Regions from separate parts of the Ruegeria sp. CDSC021 genome, predicted to be linked through region 2. Evidence: riboswitches for the same ligand, from Rfam matches in the RefSeq annotation. Region 2 holds a riboswitch; each other region holds the start of a gene.
What was found. A riboswitch is a leader RNA that binds a small molecule or an ion and turns the genes downstream of it on or off. The one in region 2 is predicted to bind cobalamin.
Positions count from the first base shown of each region.

Region 1 (4,748 bases), on a different contig from region 2:
GATGACTAACCCTCCGGGTATTCTGATTTCGGCACCGTCTTCGGGGACTGGCAAGACCACCGTGATGCTGGGCCTGCTGCGTGCGCTGGCCGAGGATGGCCTGACCGTCCAACCATTCAAAAGCGGCCCTGACTATATCGACCCGGCCTTTCACCGGGCGGCGGCTGGGCGCGCCTCGTTCAATCTGGACAGCTGGGCGATGGGTGATCCTCTGCTGAACGCAATATCGGCACAGGCTGACGGCGCGGATATCGTCGTAGCCGAAGGATCGATGGGTCTGTTCGACGGTGTCGCCAAACCTGGTGAGATTGGCCATGGATCTAGCGCGGAAACCGCGCAGCGTATGGGCTGGCCTGTGGTGTTGGTTCTGGATGTCGGCGGTCAGGCGCAATCAGCTGCAGCCACGGCGCTGGGGTTTCGGATGTACAACCCCGACCTGCCCTTTGCCGGGGTAATTTTGAACCGCTGCGCCAGCCCGCGCCACGAGCGTCTGACCCGGTTGGGTATGGAACGTGCAGGCCTGCCGGTTCTGGGCGTTCTGCCACGGCGCGGAGACCTGACACTTCCCGAGCGTCACTTAGGTTTGATCCAGGCGGTGGAACATCCCGATCTGGAAAGCGCCATTGTCGGCTATGCTGCGTTCCTGCGTGAACATGTCGATCTGGAGGCGATCAAGCGGGCGGCTTCCTCAAGCCCAGATAGGCCATCGTCAGCCGTGCTGCCGCGCCCTCCGGCGCAGCGGATCGCACTGGCCCGGGATGCTGCGTTTTCGTTCACCTATCCGCATTTGCTGGAAGGCTGGCGCGCGGCGGGTGCAGAAATCCTACCGTTTTCACCACTGGCGAATGAAGCCCCTGCCCCGGATGCCGATCTGGTCTGGCTGCCGGGTGGGTATCCCGAGTTGCACGCAGGCACATTGGCCGCCGCCAACACCTTCCAGACTGGGCTGCGCAAACATGCCGAGACAAGACCTGTGCATGGCGAATGCGGGGGCTACATGGCGCTGGGTCAGGCGTTGATCGACAAAGAGGGTGCCCGGCACGAAATGGCGGGCCTTCTGGGCCTTGTGACCTCCTATGAAAAGCGCAAGTTCAACCTGGGTTATCGCAAGGCGGAATTACTGGCCCCAATGGCCGGATTTGCCGAAGGCACAGCGCTACGCGGGCATGAGTTCCACTATTCCTCGATCATCGAACAGCCTGACGCCCCGCTCGCGCGCGTGTTCGACGCCGAAGGCGCGGAAGGCCCGCAAACCGGATCGGTGCGAGACAATGTCACCGGGACATTCTTTCATCTGATCGCCGAGGCCTCGGCATGAGTGGTTTTGTGTCCTTCATCGGTTCAGGCCCCGGCGACCCGGAATTGCTGACGCTGAAGGCGGTAGACAGGATGCAGAAAGCTGATGCGGTGCTGTTTGACGACCTCAGCAGCGGCCCGATCCTGAGCCACGCGCGTGAGGATGCCGATCTGGTTGGGGTCGGCAAACGCGCCGGGCGCCCCTCACCCAAGCAGGATCATGTCAGCCGCTTGTTGGTCGAATATGCACAAACCGGTCAGCATGTCGTGCGGCTGAAATCCGGTGATGGCGGCATGTTCGGCCGGCTTGAAGAAGAACTGGTGGCCCTGCAAGAGGCCGGGATCGACTATGAAATCATCCCCGGCATCCCCTCGGCGGTAGCGGCGGCGGCAGCGGCGGGCATTCCGCTGACCCGGCGACTGACCGCGCGGCGTGTCCAGTTCGTCACCGGCCACGATGTCAGCGGCAAACTGCCCGAAGATCTGAACCTGGCAGCTCTGGCTGATCCACAGGCTACGACCGTCGTGTTTATGGGCAAGCGCACCTTTCCCCTCTTGGTCGGGGCCTTACATTCCCACGGCCTTTCGCTGGATACACCTGCTTTGATGGCCGAATCCGTCTCGACCCCCGATCAAAAACTGCAACGCTCGACCATCGGCGCCTTATCGCAGCAGTTGGAAACCGAGATCGGCACCGCCCCGGCCCTGATCCTGTATGGACCTCTGGCTGAGTTCGAAAATGATTGACCTGACGCTGATCGGAATTGGCACCGGCAACCCGGATCATGTGACATTTCAAGGGGCGCAGGCGATCCGTTCGGCGGACCTGATCCTGATCCCCCGCAAGGGCGAAAACAAGGCCGATCTGGCAGGGCTGCGCGAGCAGATCATCGCTCAGGTCGCGGATACTCCTCCGCAAATCGCGTATTTCGACATTCCCAAACGCCGTGCCGATGATGGCTATTTACGCGGAGTGGACGAATGGCACGACGCGATTGCATTGCGCTGGCACGAAGCCATCGCAGCCCACCCGAAGGCCCGCCATGTGGCGCTGCTGATCTGGGGGGATCCGTCTCTGTATGACAGTTCACTGCGAATCGCGGCACGTTTGACCCTTCAGCCAGAAACACGGGTGATTCCCGGCATCACAGCGCTGCAAGCGCTGACGGCGGCCCATGCGATTCCGATCAACGAACTGGGCGCGCCCTATATCGTAACAACTGGTCGTCGCATCCGGGACGAAGGATGGCCGGAAACCGCAGAAAACGTGGCGGTGATGCTGGATGGCGAATGTTCATTCCAAAACCTGGACATGCAAGACTTGGACATTTGGTGGGGCGCATATGTCGGCATGAAAGAGGAAATCCTGATCAAAGGCCCTTTGGCCGAGGTTGCGCAGCAGATTCTGGACCGCCGCGCCCTTGCCCGTGCCGACCATGGTTGGATCATGGATATTTATTTGCTGAAAAAGCGCATAATCTGACACAATACGTCGCAAATGATGATTGCACCGCCACAGCTATAGCGGCTAAATGGGGGTGTCTGGTCCTGCCGGAGAAATCCGGATGCTAAGAGGGAATTTGGTGCGACTGCCTCGGTGGTCAACTCCAAAGCCGCCCCCGCGACTGTAAGCGGAGAGCCCCTGTTCAACCAGCCACTCCCGGTTCTCCGGGGGGAAGGCGAACAGAGGCATCGACCCGCAAGCCAGGAGACCTGCCAGGCGCAAAAACGAAACACCGGCCGTCGGGTGCGGCGGCAGAGGAGAATACAAAATGGCAACACAAACGAAAACAGCATCCGCCGCGCGTACAGGCTTTGTTCCGGTCATGTTTGCAGTGGTTCTGGGTCTGGGCCTCATCACGCTGACCGGTCACGTTCAGGCAGCGGCCCTGCATGATGCAGCGCATGACGTGCGTCACGCGACCGGCTTCCCCTGCCACTAAGACCGTGTTCAGTCGTATATTGACCAGCGCGTTGTTCGCTGGTGCTGCAGCGGGGCTGATTGCCGCCTTGCTGCAGTTGGTATTTGTGCAACCAGTATTGTTGCATGCCGAGCTTTATGAATCCGGAGAGCTGGTGCATTTCGGGGGCGAGACCGTATCGGCTCATCCCGAGCTGCCGCGCATGTTCTCTGAACTGACGCGTGATGCGCTGAGTGTCATCTTTACCATGCTGACCTATACCGGCTATGCGCTGGTGATGGTTGCGCTGATGTCGGTAGCCGAAGGTCAAGGGCATCAGATTGATGGCCGGACCGGCGTTCTTTGGGGGTTGGCCGGATTTATCGCCTTCCACCTTGCACCAGGTTTCACCCTGGCGCCCGAAGTGCCGGGTGTCGCAGCAGCCGATGTCTATGCACGTCAGGTCTGGTGGTTCGCAACGGTTGCAGCAGCCCTTGTCGCCATGTGGTTGATCGCCTTTGGAGGTAACCTGATCAGCTATGTGATCGCTGCGGTACTTCTGTTGGTGCCACATCTTATCGGTGCACCCGAGCCCGATGTTTTCACCGGCCCTGTGCCGACTGAAATTGGCGCATTGTTCGCCGCACGAGCTTTTGGAATCGGTCTGGTTGCATGGGTTCTGGTTGGCGCGTTCGCTGGCTATTTCTGGCAGAAAGAAGCGCAACCTTCCGAAGCAACGGCCTGATCGCACTTCGAATGAACGCGCCGGGTGTAAACTTGGCGCGTTTCCCTATGTTTTCAAGGAAATACAATGACCCGTTCACTTGCTCTATTCGTGATCGGTCTGGTCTTTGGCGGCGGTGCAGGATTTGTAATTGCTGCTGCAAATGGCGTCACATTTGATGGCCACGACCATTCTGATCCGTCTCTTCACGGAGCCTCACACACTGAGACCATGGCCCACGATCATTCCACGGCCCTGAACCTACCGGCAGGCGCAGATGCACCTACACTGGACATCGCTCTGACACAGGATCCTATGTCTGGCTGGAACCTGCATGTCATGCCAAAAAACTTTACCTTCGCACCGCAGAACGCATCGACCGCAGACATGGCAGGCGAAGGGCACGCGCATGTTTACATCAACGGAGAAAAGCTCGCCCGGCTTTACGGCAGTTGGATGCATCTTGATCAGTTGCCCAAAGGCGAGGTCGAGGTTTCGGTTTCACTGAATTCCAACAGCCATAGCCCGCTTTCGGTCGATAACGTGCCGGTTCGTGCTGCGGTTACGGTTCAGGTCGACTAAAGCGCCGGAATACGCGCACGCAAACACATCCGAAGCCGCCCGCAGGGTCGGGCGTCTTCAATCCAGCCCTGCGGGCTGTTCAGGTAAGTACGGCAAGTTTCAGCGATATCCGCGGCATCCGCCACCACATCGACACCCGAAAACACATAAGATGCGCGCCCCTGCGCCTGTATAGCCAGCGCCGTGGGTTCCGCGCAGCCGCTGAAACAGGCGTGTTCGCTCACTTCGACCTGATCCGTAAATCC
Region 1 covers NZ_JBXWOK010000001.1:54,431-59,178, reverse strand. The annotation lists gene AC2FGB_RS00285 (cobyrinic acid a,c-diamide synthase CobB) at 1-1,318, shown strand, start outside; gene cobM (precorrin-4 C(11)-methyltransferase) at 1-9, shown strand, start outside; gene cobA (uroporphyrinogen-III C-methyltransferase) at 1,315-2,043, shown strand; gene cobF (precorrin-6A synthase (deacetylating)) at 2,036-2,779, shown strand; cobalamin riboswitch at 2,823-3,031, shown strand; gene AC2FGB_RS00270 (CbtB domain-containing protein) at 3,069-3,239, shown strand; gene AC2FGB_RS00265 (CbtA family protein) at 3,244-3,942, shown strand; gene AC2FGB_RS00260 (hypothetical protein) at 4,009-4,503, shown strand; gene AC2FGB_RS00255 (DUF1636 family protein) at 4,500-4,748, opposite strand, start outside.
Region 1: it holds a riboswitch for cobalamin, as region 2 does, so the genes downstream of both, AC2FGB_RS00270 (CbtB domain-containing protein) here and AC2FGB_RS14180 (hypothetical protein) in region 2, are expected to answer to the same signal.

Region 2 (4,748 bases):
TGTATCTGAACACAGGCAGAACAATGTCCAAATCACTTTCGGACCTGGGATGGTCCTCTCATTTTGCAGCCCAACATGCTGTGAACCCTACCTGCACACCGCATCGCATCAACGCCGTCCATCGTGATCGCCTGATCGGCCTGAATGCGCTTGGCGGCACATCTGATCTGACCCCTGACCGATCAACCGGCGAATTTGCGGTTGGCGATTGGGTCCTTGCGGATGATCAAAACCGCATTCGGCATCTTTTGGAGCGCAAAAGCCTCTTGCAACGCCGGGCCGCAGGCACCGGTGCGCAGGTTCAGCTGATCGCGGCGAATGTGGACGTGCTGTATATCGTCAGTTCCTGCAATGCCGATTTCAATCTGGCCCGGCTTGAACGTTATCTGGCACTGGCGCATCAGGCCGGATGCTATCCGGTTGTTGTCCTGACCAAGGCCGACAGCTGCCCTGACCCAGAGAGCTATGCCAGTCAGGCCAGTTCGCTGGCTCGGTTTCTGACTGTTCTAACCGTCAACGCGCTGGAGGCGTCAGAGATTGATCCGATCCTGTCCTGGTGCCCTGCCGGGCAAACTGCTGCTTTGGCCGGCTCATCCGGTGTCGGCAAAACCACATTGGCGAACGCCATGACTGGTCAGGCCGGGACAACGGCGGGGATCCGCGAGGATGACGCACGGGGTCGCCACACCACGACCCATCGTGCGCTTCACCCGATGCGAAACGGGGGGTGGCTGATTGATACGCCAGGAATGCGCGCCCTGCGTTTGATGGATGCCCAAGACGGCGTGGATGAGGTTTTCTCCGACCTTCTGGAATTGGCTGCAACGTGCCGGTTCTCAGATTGCCAGCACCAGGCCGAACCCGGTTGTGCTGTGCAGGAGGCGATTGCCAATGGCGTGATTGAGCCCGACCGGCTGGCGCGCTGGCACAAGCTTCGGCGCGAAGATCAGAGGAATTCCGAGACCCTCGCGCAGTCACGGGCACGTGACAAAGCCTTTGGCAAAATGGTGCGATCCGTCATGCACGACAAAAAGTCCCGCAGCAGACACTAAGCGTGACAAAAAAGGCGCCTCGTTTTCAGGCAATCAACCGGGGCCAAACCGCCCGGTTTCTGCGGGCAAAAGCGCCAATATGACCGATCTCAGGCGCTCCGAATTCATTCGGAGACAACAGATGTCGCCGCGCCTTCGGCCCATACAGATCGGCAAGCCGCCAGGCTGCGTCTGGCGGCACCATCTGGTCGTCCTCGAAGGCGAACAGGTCCACCGGCGTATTCGATTGCGCCCATCTCGCTTCGGGCAGAGCGTCACCGATCTGCGGCACATAATTCTGCGGCGCCGTGCACCAGCTGCGCCATTGCCAATAGACCGGGCCCGGCAAATCGGCACCGATCCCCACAGCTTTGCCCGGCAGATACCCCAGTGCATTCACTGCCAGACGCCCGTGGCCGTGCCAGAACAACCACGCCAGCCCGCGATAGGGCCAGGGATGGTCGGACAGAGTAACCAGCCCCGAACATACACAGATCATCCGGTCGATCTGATCAATGTCTGGCTGCACCGGCCCCAGCAAGCCGCCAAGGGAATGACCGATGCTCCACTGCAAAGCGTCCGGGAACCGCCTGCGCATCTCAGCCCGTGCGGCGGGCATGTCGACCAAGGCCCAATCCGCCATGGTCACCTCGGAGGTTTTGAGTTTGTCGCGCAGCGAATGCCCGAAATCGCTGTAGTCATAGGTCAGACAGGCAATACCCTGTTCGGCGGCCAGCCAACGGGCAAAATGCTGGTAATATTCGCGCGGCACTGCAGTTGCGCTGTGAATCACCACGGCGATCTTCGGCTCGGTTGCAGGCAGATACAGCCGTGCCGACAGGCTGGCAGAGCATGAGGCAAAGTCAAAGTCCTTAGTCTGGACGCAGGGCGTGGTATCAAGCATGGCGCTTCCGACAAATTCTGAACTACTCGGTTCACTCAACAATCGGCCCGATTTCGGCCACCAGAGTCAAGATTTCATCAAGATGACCAAACGTCCGGTTTGAACCCAACAGGTGGCTTGACTCGGGGTCTGCATAGCCGCTAGCGATGTGGTGATGGTTCTTGCCCCGGAATTGGGGCGGGATGAAAAGGGAACACGGTGCGGTCTGCCCCGGCGATGCCGGAAAGGGCCAACTCCGCGACTGCCCCCGCAACTGTAAGCGGTGAGCAATGCCGAAATACCACTGGCCCCAGGGCTGGGAAGGTCGGCAAAGCGACGACCCGCAAGTCAGGAGACCTGCCATCGTATCGAAACCGAAACTCGGGCGGGGTGTCCGGGCAGGTCGTCAGCGCGCTGTCACACCTGATCCTCACCCTTCGTCCAGCGCGCGGAGGGCGCATTATGATCTGGAAGACAAAAACACATGAATTCACCGCAACCGTCTGTCAGAGGACCGGGAAACCCTGCCCCGCCCTTGCCCGAATGGCACGCGCCATGGCCGAGGCGATGGCGACGGCAAGGCCTGCGACATCCAAAACATTCGAGGTCGAAGGTACCAGCGATCTGACCCATTGCACCGAAGGCTGCACGGCCCGTTTTCGGGCCCAATCAGAACAGATCAGGGTCTATTGCGGCACCAGCACGGACACCCCGACAGAAAAGCTGGACGCCTATGGCGACATGATGTTCGGGCCGGAGTTCATCCAGAAATCCGCTGGTTTTCTGTCAGAACCACCCTGTGCGATGCTCGACGTTTCGACCCTGCCGCCGCGCAGCGACAGTATTCCGTATCAAGTGTCTGCCTGAATCAGGGAAGGGTTCGGGCCGGCAACCCGGCCCAGTCCTTTTGCGCGTCGGTTTCCACCGCGCAGGGCCGCACCGCACGCAACCGCCGAAGCGCTTGGCCAGGCGCTTCGCCGCATTCCACCATTAGCCGCATCACAACCATCCCCGAGCGACCGCACCCACCGCGGCAATGCACCAGCACCTTGCCGCCACTGGCAAGGACATGTTGGGCGGCGGCGCTGGCTTGCGGCCAAAGCGCCTCAACCTCAGGCGTGGGGGCGCCGAAATCGGAGACCGGAAGGTGGACCCAGGCAATTCGTTCGCACTGCAGGTCCGCCTCGAATGACAACCCGCCGGAATGCTGGAACTCATCCAGAGTAGTCATCGAGATGACCAGGTCCGGCGCCCAATCTCGGATTACTGCGAAATCTCCAGCATAATCGCCCGTGACACCCGGCAGTGGGCACAGAGCGATCTGCCCTTTGCCCAATCCAAGAGGGTGAATTGCAAAACTCTCCAACACAGCTCCTTTTCCTGCATCACCACATGGGGCTGAGGCCCCTCATGATTTACCGGCTCTGATGCAACTTGCCAAAACGAAATTCCTTTTCGCGCGCGGTGGACGCGGACGGCGGGGGTCTCTACGCTGCAAACCTGACACGAATCCAACAGAGCAGACATGACCGACACGCCCAGCCCCGCCTATCAGGTTCTCGCGCGGAAATACCGCCCGGAAACTTTTGCTGACCTCGTCGGTCAGAACGCAATGGTGCGCACGCTGAAAAACGCGTTCGAGGCCGACCGGATTGCGCAAGCCTTCATCATGACTGGCATCCGCGGCACCGGTAAGACGACCACGGCCCGGATCATCGCCAAGGGCATGAACTGCATCGGTCCTGATGGGCAAGGCAAGCCCACGACCGAACCCTGCGGCCAGTGCGAACATTGCGTCGCCATCATGGAAGGCCGCCATGTCGATGTGATGGAGATGGACGCCGCCAGCCGCACCGGCGTAAATGACATTCGCGAAATCATCGACTCGGTGCGCTATCGTGCCGCCAGTGCGCGCTATAAGATCTACATCATCGACGAAGTTCACATGCTTTCGACCAGCGCGTTCAACGCGCTGCTCAAGACGTTGGAAGAACCTCCTGCGCATGTGAAGTTCATCTTTGCCACGACCGAAATCCGCAAAGTCCCGGTGACTGTTCTGTCGCGGTGCCAACGATTTGACCTGCGCCGGATCGAACCCGAGGACATGATTGGCCTGCTCAATAAGATCGCAGCGGCTGAGAAGGCACAGATCGCGGATGATGCCCTGGCGCTGATCACCCGCGCGGCCGAAGGGTCGGCGCGCGACGCAACTTCGCTGCTGGATCAGGCAATCAGCCATGGGGCCGGTGAAACCAGCGCCGATCAGGTGCGCGCGATGCTGGGTCTGGCCGACCGGGGCCGGGTATTGGACTTGATGGAAATGATCCTGCGAGGGGATGCAGCAAGCGCGCTGACTGAATTGGGCGGGCAATATGCCGAAGGGGCCGATCCGCTATCCGTGCTGCGTGACCTGGCCGAAATCACGCACTGGGTTTCGGTTGTGAAGATCACGCCAGACGCAGCCGAGGACCCGACGGTTTCCCCTGATGAACGTGCCCGTGGTCAGCAAATGGCCGAGGCCCTGCCAATGCGCGTTTTGACCCGGATGTGGCAGATGTTGCTGAAAGCGCTGGAAGAGGTATCGGCCGCGCCAAATGCCATGATGGCTGCTGAAATGGCCGTTATCCGCCTGACCCATGTTGCCGACTTGCCCAGCCCCGAAGAGCTGATCAAGCGCCTGCAGGACAACCCGCCACCGCCTCCGAATGGTGGTCCGGGCGGTGGTATGGCCGTGCCCTCTCAGGCTCCGGTACCAGCGGCATCATCTTCTTACGTGTCCGCAACTAGCAGCCCCGCCGGCGCGCCGTCGGCCGCTCTGGCCCATGATATCCAAT
Region 2 covers NZ_JBXWOK010000009.1:48,004-52,751, forward strand. The annotation lists gene rsgA (ribosome small subunit-dependent GTPase A) at 24-1,052, shown strand; gene AC2FGB_RS14175 (alpha/beta hydrolase family protein) at 1,078-1,935, opposite strand; cobalamin riboswitch at 2,074-2,293, shown strand; gene AC2FGB_RS14180 (hypothetical protein) at 2,377-2,781, shown strand; gene AC2FGB_RS14185 (protein-tyrosine phosphatase family protein) at 2,783-3,283, opposite strand; gene AC2FGB_RS14190 (DNA polymerase III subunit gamma/tau) at 3,440-4,748, shown strand, end outside.

Region 3 (4,748 bases), on a different contig from region 2:
GCCAGAACCTGCTGCAATCCGTAGGACCAGTAGGGCACGCCACCGATCAGGCGGATCAGAATGCCTTTGGCGCCCTCCAGCGTCTGCTCGACATAGGTGTCGACAGAAAGCGGGTGCTTCAGCGCCGTTAGATTGGCCAGCCGCAGGGTCGGCATCCGGCCTTCGGGTCCACCCCCACGATGCCAGCCTGCCGCGAAAGCGCCAAGATCACTGTCGGAAAAGGACAGCACCACCAGATCCGCCGGGCTCTGGCCCAGATCGGTCGGGGTCTCCGTTTCCTCTAACCCGTGGCTTTCGCGGAAGACGACGTGCATGGTTTACTCGGCAGCCTCGGTCACACCCACGAGGATTTCGCGGATTTCAGCCTCTTTGATGTCGTCATGCTCGGCGATGACCACCAGACGCGAGCGACGCTCTTCACCTGGCTCCCACGGGCGGTCGTACTGATGACGCACACGGGCCCCGACTGCCTGCACCAAAAGGCGCATGGGTTTGCCGGTAACAGCGGCATAGCCTTTGACCCGCAGGATGTTCAGTTCATTCGCCAGACGTTCGATATTGGCGACCAGCTGGGCCGGATCGGTCTGTTCCGGCAGCTCGACAATGATGCTTTCGAAATCATCATGCTCGTGATCGTGGTGGCCATCGTGATGGCTGGGACGTGCCTCCATGTCATCTTCGGCAGCGGCCTCAAGCCCCAGCACAACACGTACATCCACAGCGCCTTCGGCCACTTCGACCACGGGCAGCGGGCGCGGAGCCTCTGCCGCGATGATTTCCTTGGCCTTGGCGACCCCCTCGGGGCCAGCAAGATCAGGCTTGGTCAGCAGAATGATGTCGGCGCAGGAGATCTGGTCCTCGAACACCTCGGATAGCGGCGTTTCGTGATCAATCGAGTCATCGGCCAGGCGCTGGGCATCCACCGCAGCGACATTCGGGGCAAAGCGACCGGCGGCCACAGCTTCGGCATCGGCCAGAGCAATTACGCCATCCACGGTGATTTTCGAGCGGATATCCGGCCAGTCGAACGCTTTCAGCAGCGGCTTGGGCAGGGCCAAGCCAGAGGTTTCGATCAGAATGTGATCGGGGCGCGGCTCTAGCGCCATCAGCGCCTCGATGGTCGGGATGAAATCATCTGCCACGGTGCAGCAGATGCATCCATTGGCCAATTCCATGATGTTTTCCGCCGGGCAATCGGGGATCGCGCAGGATTTGAGGATATCGCCATCGACGCCAACATCTCCAAACTCGTTGACCACAATGGCCAGGCGCTTGCCCTGCGGGTTCTGCATCAGATGACGCACCAGCGTGGTCTTTCCCGAGCCCAGAAAGCCGGTGATCACAGTGACGGGCAGTTTTTCGAGATTGCTCATATCTAAGCTCCAATCGGGGGAATGCGGGCCGCACAGTTTTTGCGGAAATGTTCAGGACGTTCGCGCCATTTAACGAGGCCATCTTGGGTCGCGAGATATTTGGTCGCACCTTCAACAATGGTCTCGACATGATCGGTTTCATCGAGATGCTCATAGACAAAGGTCCAACGTTTGGGTCCGCCACGCAGCACAATCGAGCAGCCCTGATCGCAATTTGAAAGGCATTCTACTGCCTTCAAAGTGACGCCATCAGGAAGTTCTGCCTGCTCCAACGCCTTGTGCAGCAACGCCCCAGGACGATCTGCATCGTTCTCGACGGGCAGGCCGCGGCGGCAGGTGGTGCAGACCAGCAGCTCGACCGGAGTGGTCTCGGTCATGTCTCTCATCCCCCCAATCCTCTTTGTGGGGGACGGGGTTTCATGCGGGCCACGCGTGTGCACATGGACCGACACCGGAACACCCCGTCCGGTTTCATCTTCGGGTGCTGGCAGGTCTCCCGGCTTGCGGATGTCAGAGGCTGGCCTCTGGCAGATGTCCCGCCTTCCCGGCCTGTCTGGCCAGTGGCTTTGGGCACCCTCTCCGGTCACGGTCGCGGGGGCGGCTGCGTTTGACGGTAAACCGCTGACGCATTCCCTTTTCATCTGCATATGCAGACACCAACGGATCGGACATGCGGCACGGGCAGGGGGCTTGTCAAGCGCGGCCGACGCACGGAAATCATCGAGAATGGAAAAGCGACCTGCCAATGCCTGTCAGCGGCATGTTTGGTCAGCCACACGTAAAATGACCGCAGGCGAATTTGGGCTTTGCGCCTCGAAGATATCCAGACGAAAGGATTCGCGGGCCCATTACTTCAAAGGTCATATCGCGTGGAATCGATAGAGCGGTCAAATTTACTGGCCGAGCCAGTGAGTTCACCGCCTTCTGATCAATCCGGTGCCAAGCTTCACTCAGCAGAGCACTGATGTAGCGAGACGGCATGTCGCAGGCTCGAAAAACCGAATGCGAAGCAACTGCTTGAAAGTATTGGAGGCGAGTACCGGAATCGAACCGGTGTACACGGATTTGCAATCCGCTGCGTCACCACTCCGCCAACTCGCCTTTTCAAGTAATATCAAATACTTGCCGTGGTGTGACAGGCGTTTTAGCAGCTTTAATCCGGGGCGTCCAGTGGGTTCGGTCTAAATTTGAGGAACTGAAAATTGGTTCACCCAATCGGATCACTCTAAAATCTTCACGACAGACGAAAGTTTCCGCTTGCGGGCCGTTGCTGGTTTGCCCGGGATGTGGCACAAGCCCAGCAACCTTGGGAAATGAATGAGCGATCCAATGACAGATTTCGCAGCCCGCCGCCGCACCATGGTGGATACGCAGGTCCGGCCTTCGGACGTTACCAAGTTCCCGATCATTGATGCCATGCTGTCCGTCAAGCGCGAGAATTTTGTGCCAGACGCGCAACGCGAAGCCGCCTATGTCGAGGGTTTGATAGAACTTGAGGCTGGACGCTGCATTCTGGAACCGAGAACACTGGCCAAGATGTTGGATGTGCTGAACATTACCAATGATGAGGTTGTTCTGGATATTGCTCCGGCGCTGGGATATTCGACTGCTGTTGCAGCCCGTATGGCGCAGTTGGTCGTAGCGGTGGAAGCGGATGAAGCGCTAGCTGCCGAAGCGCAAACGCTGCTGATGGAGGCTGACGCGGATAATGTGGTCGTTCACGTGGGGCCGCTGGATGAGGGCGCTGCCGAGCATGGGCCTTATGACGTGGTCATGATCCAGGGCGGTGTAGAAGAGGTCCCGTCTGCATTGATTGACCAACTTAAGGATCATGGGCGTATCGCCTGCCTGTTCATGGAAGGTGATCTTGGGACCGTCCGTATAGGCCACAAATCAGGCGATCGCGTTACCTGGCGCCAGGCATTCAACGCCAGTGCACCAGTTCTGAAGGCTTTCTCGGCCGAGAGTGCATTTTCGCTATAGTCGGCGGGCAGATTTATCTGCTGCCTTGATTAGTTCAACACAAAGACGCAAACTGCCCTGAGGGCTGCGTTATTTTGATTTGAGAGGATTTCGCCATGCGTTTTGCAGCAGGAGGCAAGCTGGTCAGGACTCTGGCAGTGACTGCGGGTATTGCTCTGGGCACGTTTCCCGGTAAGGCGGTTTGGGCCGATAACCTGACTGATGCGTTCATCGGAGCTTATAATACCAGCGGTTTGCTGGAACAGAACCGGGCGCTGCTGCGGGCTGCGGACGAGGATGTGGCGATCGCGCTGTCGGCTTTGCGCCCTATTATCAACTGGACCGTCGCGGTTAGCCAAGACTATACGCGCAGCAGAAACAGTGGTGTTACGAACAGTGTTGATCCTTCGAACTTCTTCTCGGGCCTGACGCTGAGCCAGCTTTTATACGATGGCGGAGCCTCGATTCTGGGCAAGCAATCAGCGCAGGAAACGGTGCTGTCGACCCGGCAGGCGCTGATCGATATCGAACAGCAGGTCCTATTCCGCGCGGCGACCGCTTACCTGAGTGTTCTGCTGCAGGAAGAGACCGTATCGATTCGTCAAAACAACGTTGAACTGTCCGCAGAAGAGCTTCGCGCCTCGCAGGATCGTTTCGAAGTTGGGGAAGTTACCCGCACAGACGTCGCATTGTCTCAGGCTCAGCTTGCAAGCTCGCAGGCCGATCTGGCGAATGCGCGCGGCGATCTGAGCACTGCTCAGGCGGAATATGTGAACGCAGTTGGCAAACTGCCGGGCCGTACTGCTGGTCAGCCCAGCCTGCCAAGCTTGCCCCGGTCCCAGAGCGAGGCCGTCAGCCTGGCCCAACGCAATCACCCATCCATTCTGTCCGCCCAGCATCAGGTGCGCGCCCTTGATCTGGTCGTGCAGCAGCAGCGCGCGGGCCTGGGTCCGAATGTCAGCCTGAACGCTGATGCGGGCGTCACCGAGAGCTATGATGACGACGATTATGTGAATGATGCGAGTATCTCGCTGAACTTCAGCCAGCCGATCTATGCGGGTGGTCGACTCGCGGCAAGCGTGCGCCGCGCAATGGCCTCGCGGGATGGGTCACGTGCCAATCTGCTGAATGTGCAAAAGAACATTACGCAGGGTGTGTCTGATGCCTATGTCCGGTTTCAAACTGCAAGCGCAAGCCTGAGGGCCTCTTCGGAACGTGTGCGCGCCTCGGAAGTTGCGTTTGATGGTATCCGCGAAGAGGCAACTTTGGGTGCGCGGACCACTCTGGACGTGCTGGCTGCTCAGCAGGATTTGCTGGACGCACAGCTTGCAGAAATTGCTTCCAGAACCGAGCGATCTCTGGCGGCTTATCAGTTGCTGCAGGCCCAAGGTTTGCTCACGGCCGAGCGTTTGG
Region 3 covers NZ_JBXWOK010000001.1:68,453-73,200, forward strand. The annotation lists gene cobN (cobaltochelatase subunit CobN) at 1-314, opposite strand, end outside; gene cobW (cobalamin biosynthesis protein CobW) at 318-1,373, opposite strand; gene AC2FGB_RS00340 (DUF1636 family protein) at 1,376-1,750, opposite strand; cobalamin riboswitch at 1,843-2,049, opposite strand; tRNA gene AC2FGB_RS00345 (tRNA-Cys) at 2,401-2,474, opposite strand; gene AC2FGB_RS00350 (protein-L-isoaspartate O-methyltransferase family protein) at 2,703-3,356, shown strand; gene AC2FGB_RS00355 (TolC family outer membrane protein) at 3,452-4,748, shown strand, end outside.
Region 3: it holds a riboswitch for cobalamin, as region 2 does, so the genes downstream of both, AC2FGB_RS00340 (DUF1636 family protein) here and AC2FGB_RS14180 (hypothetical protein) in region 2, are expected to answer to the same signal.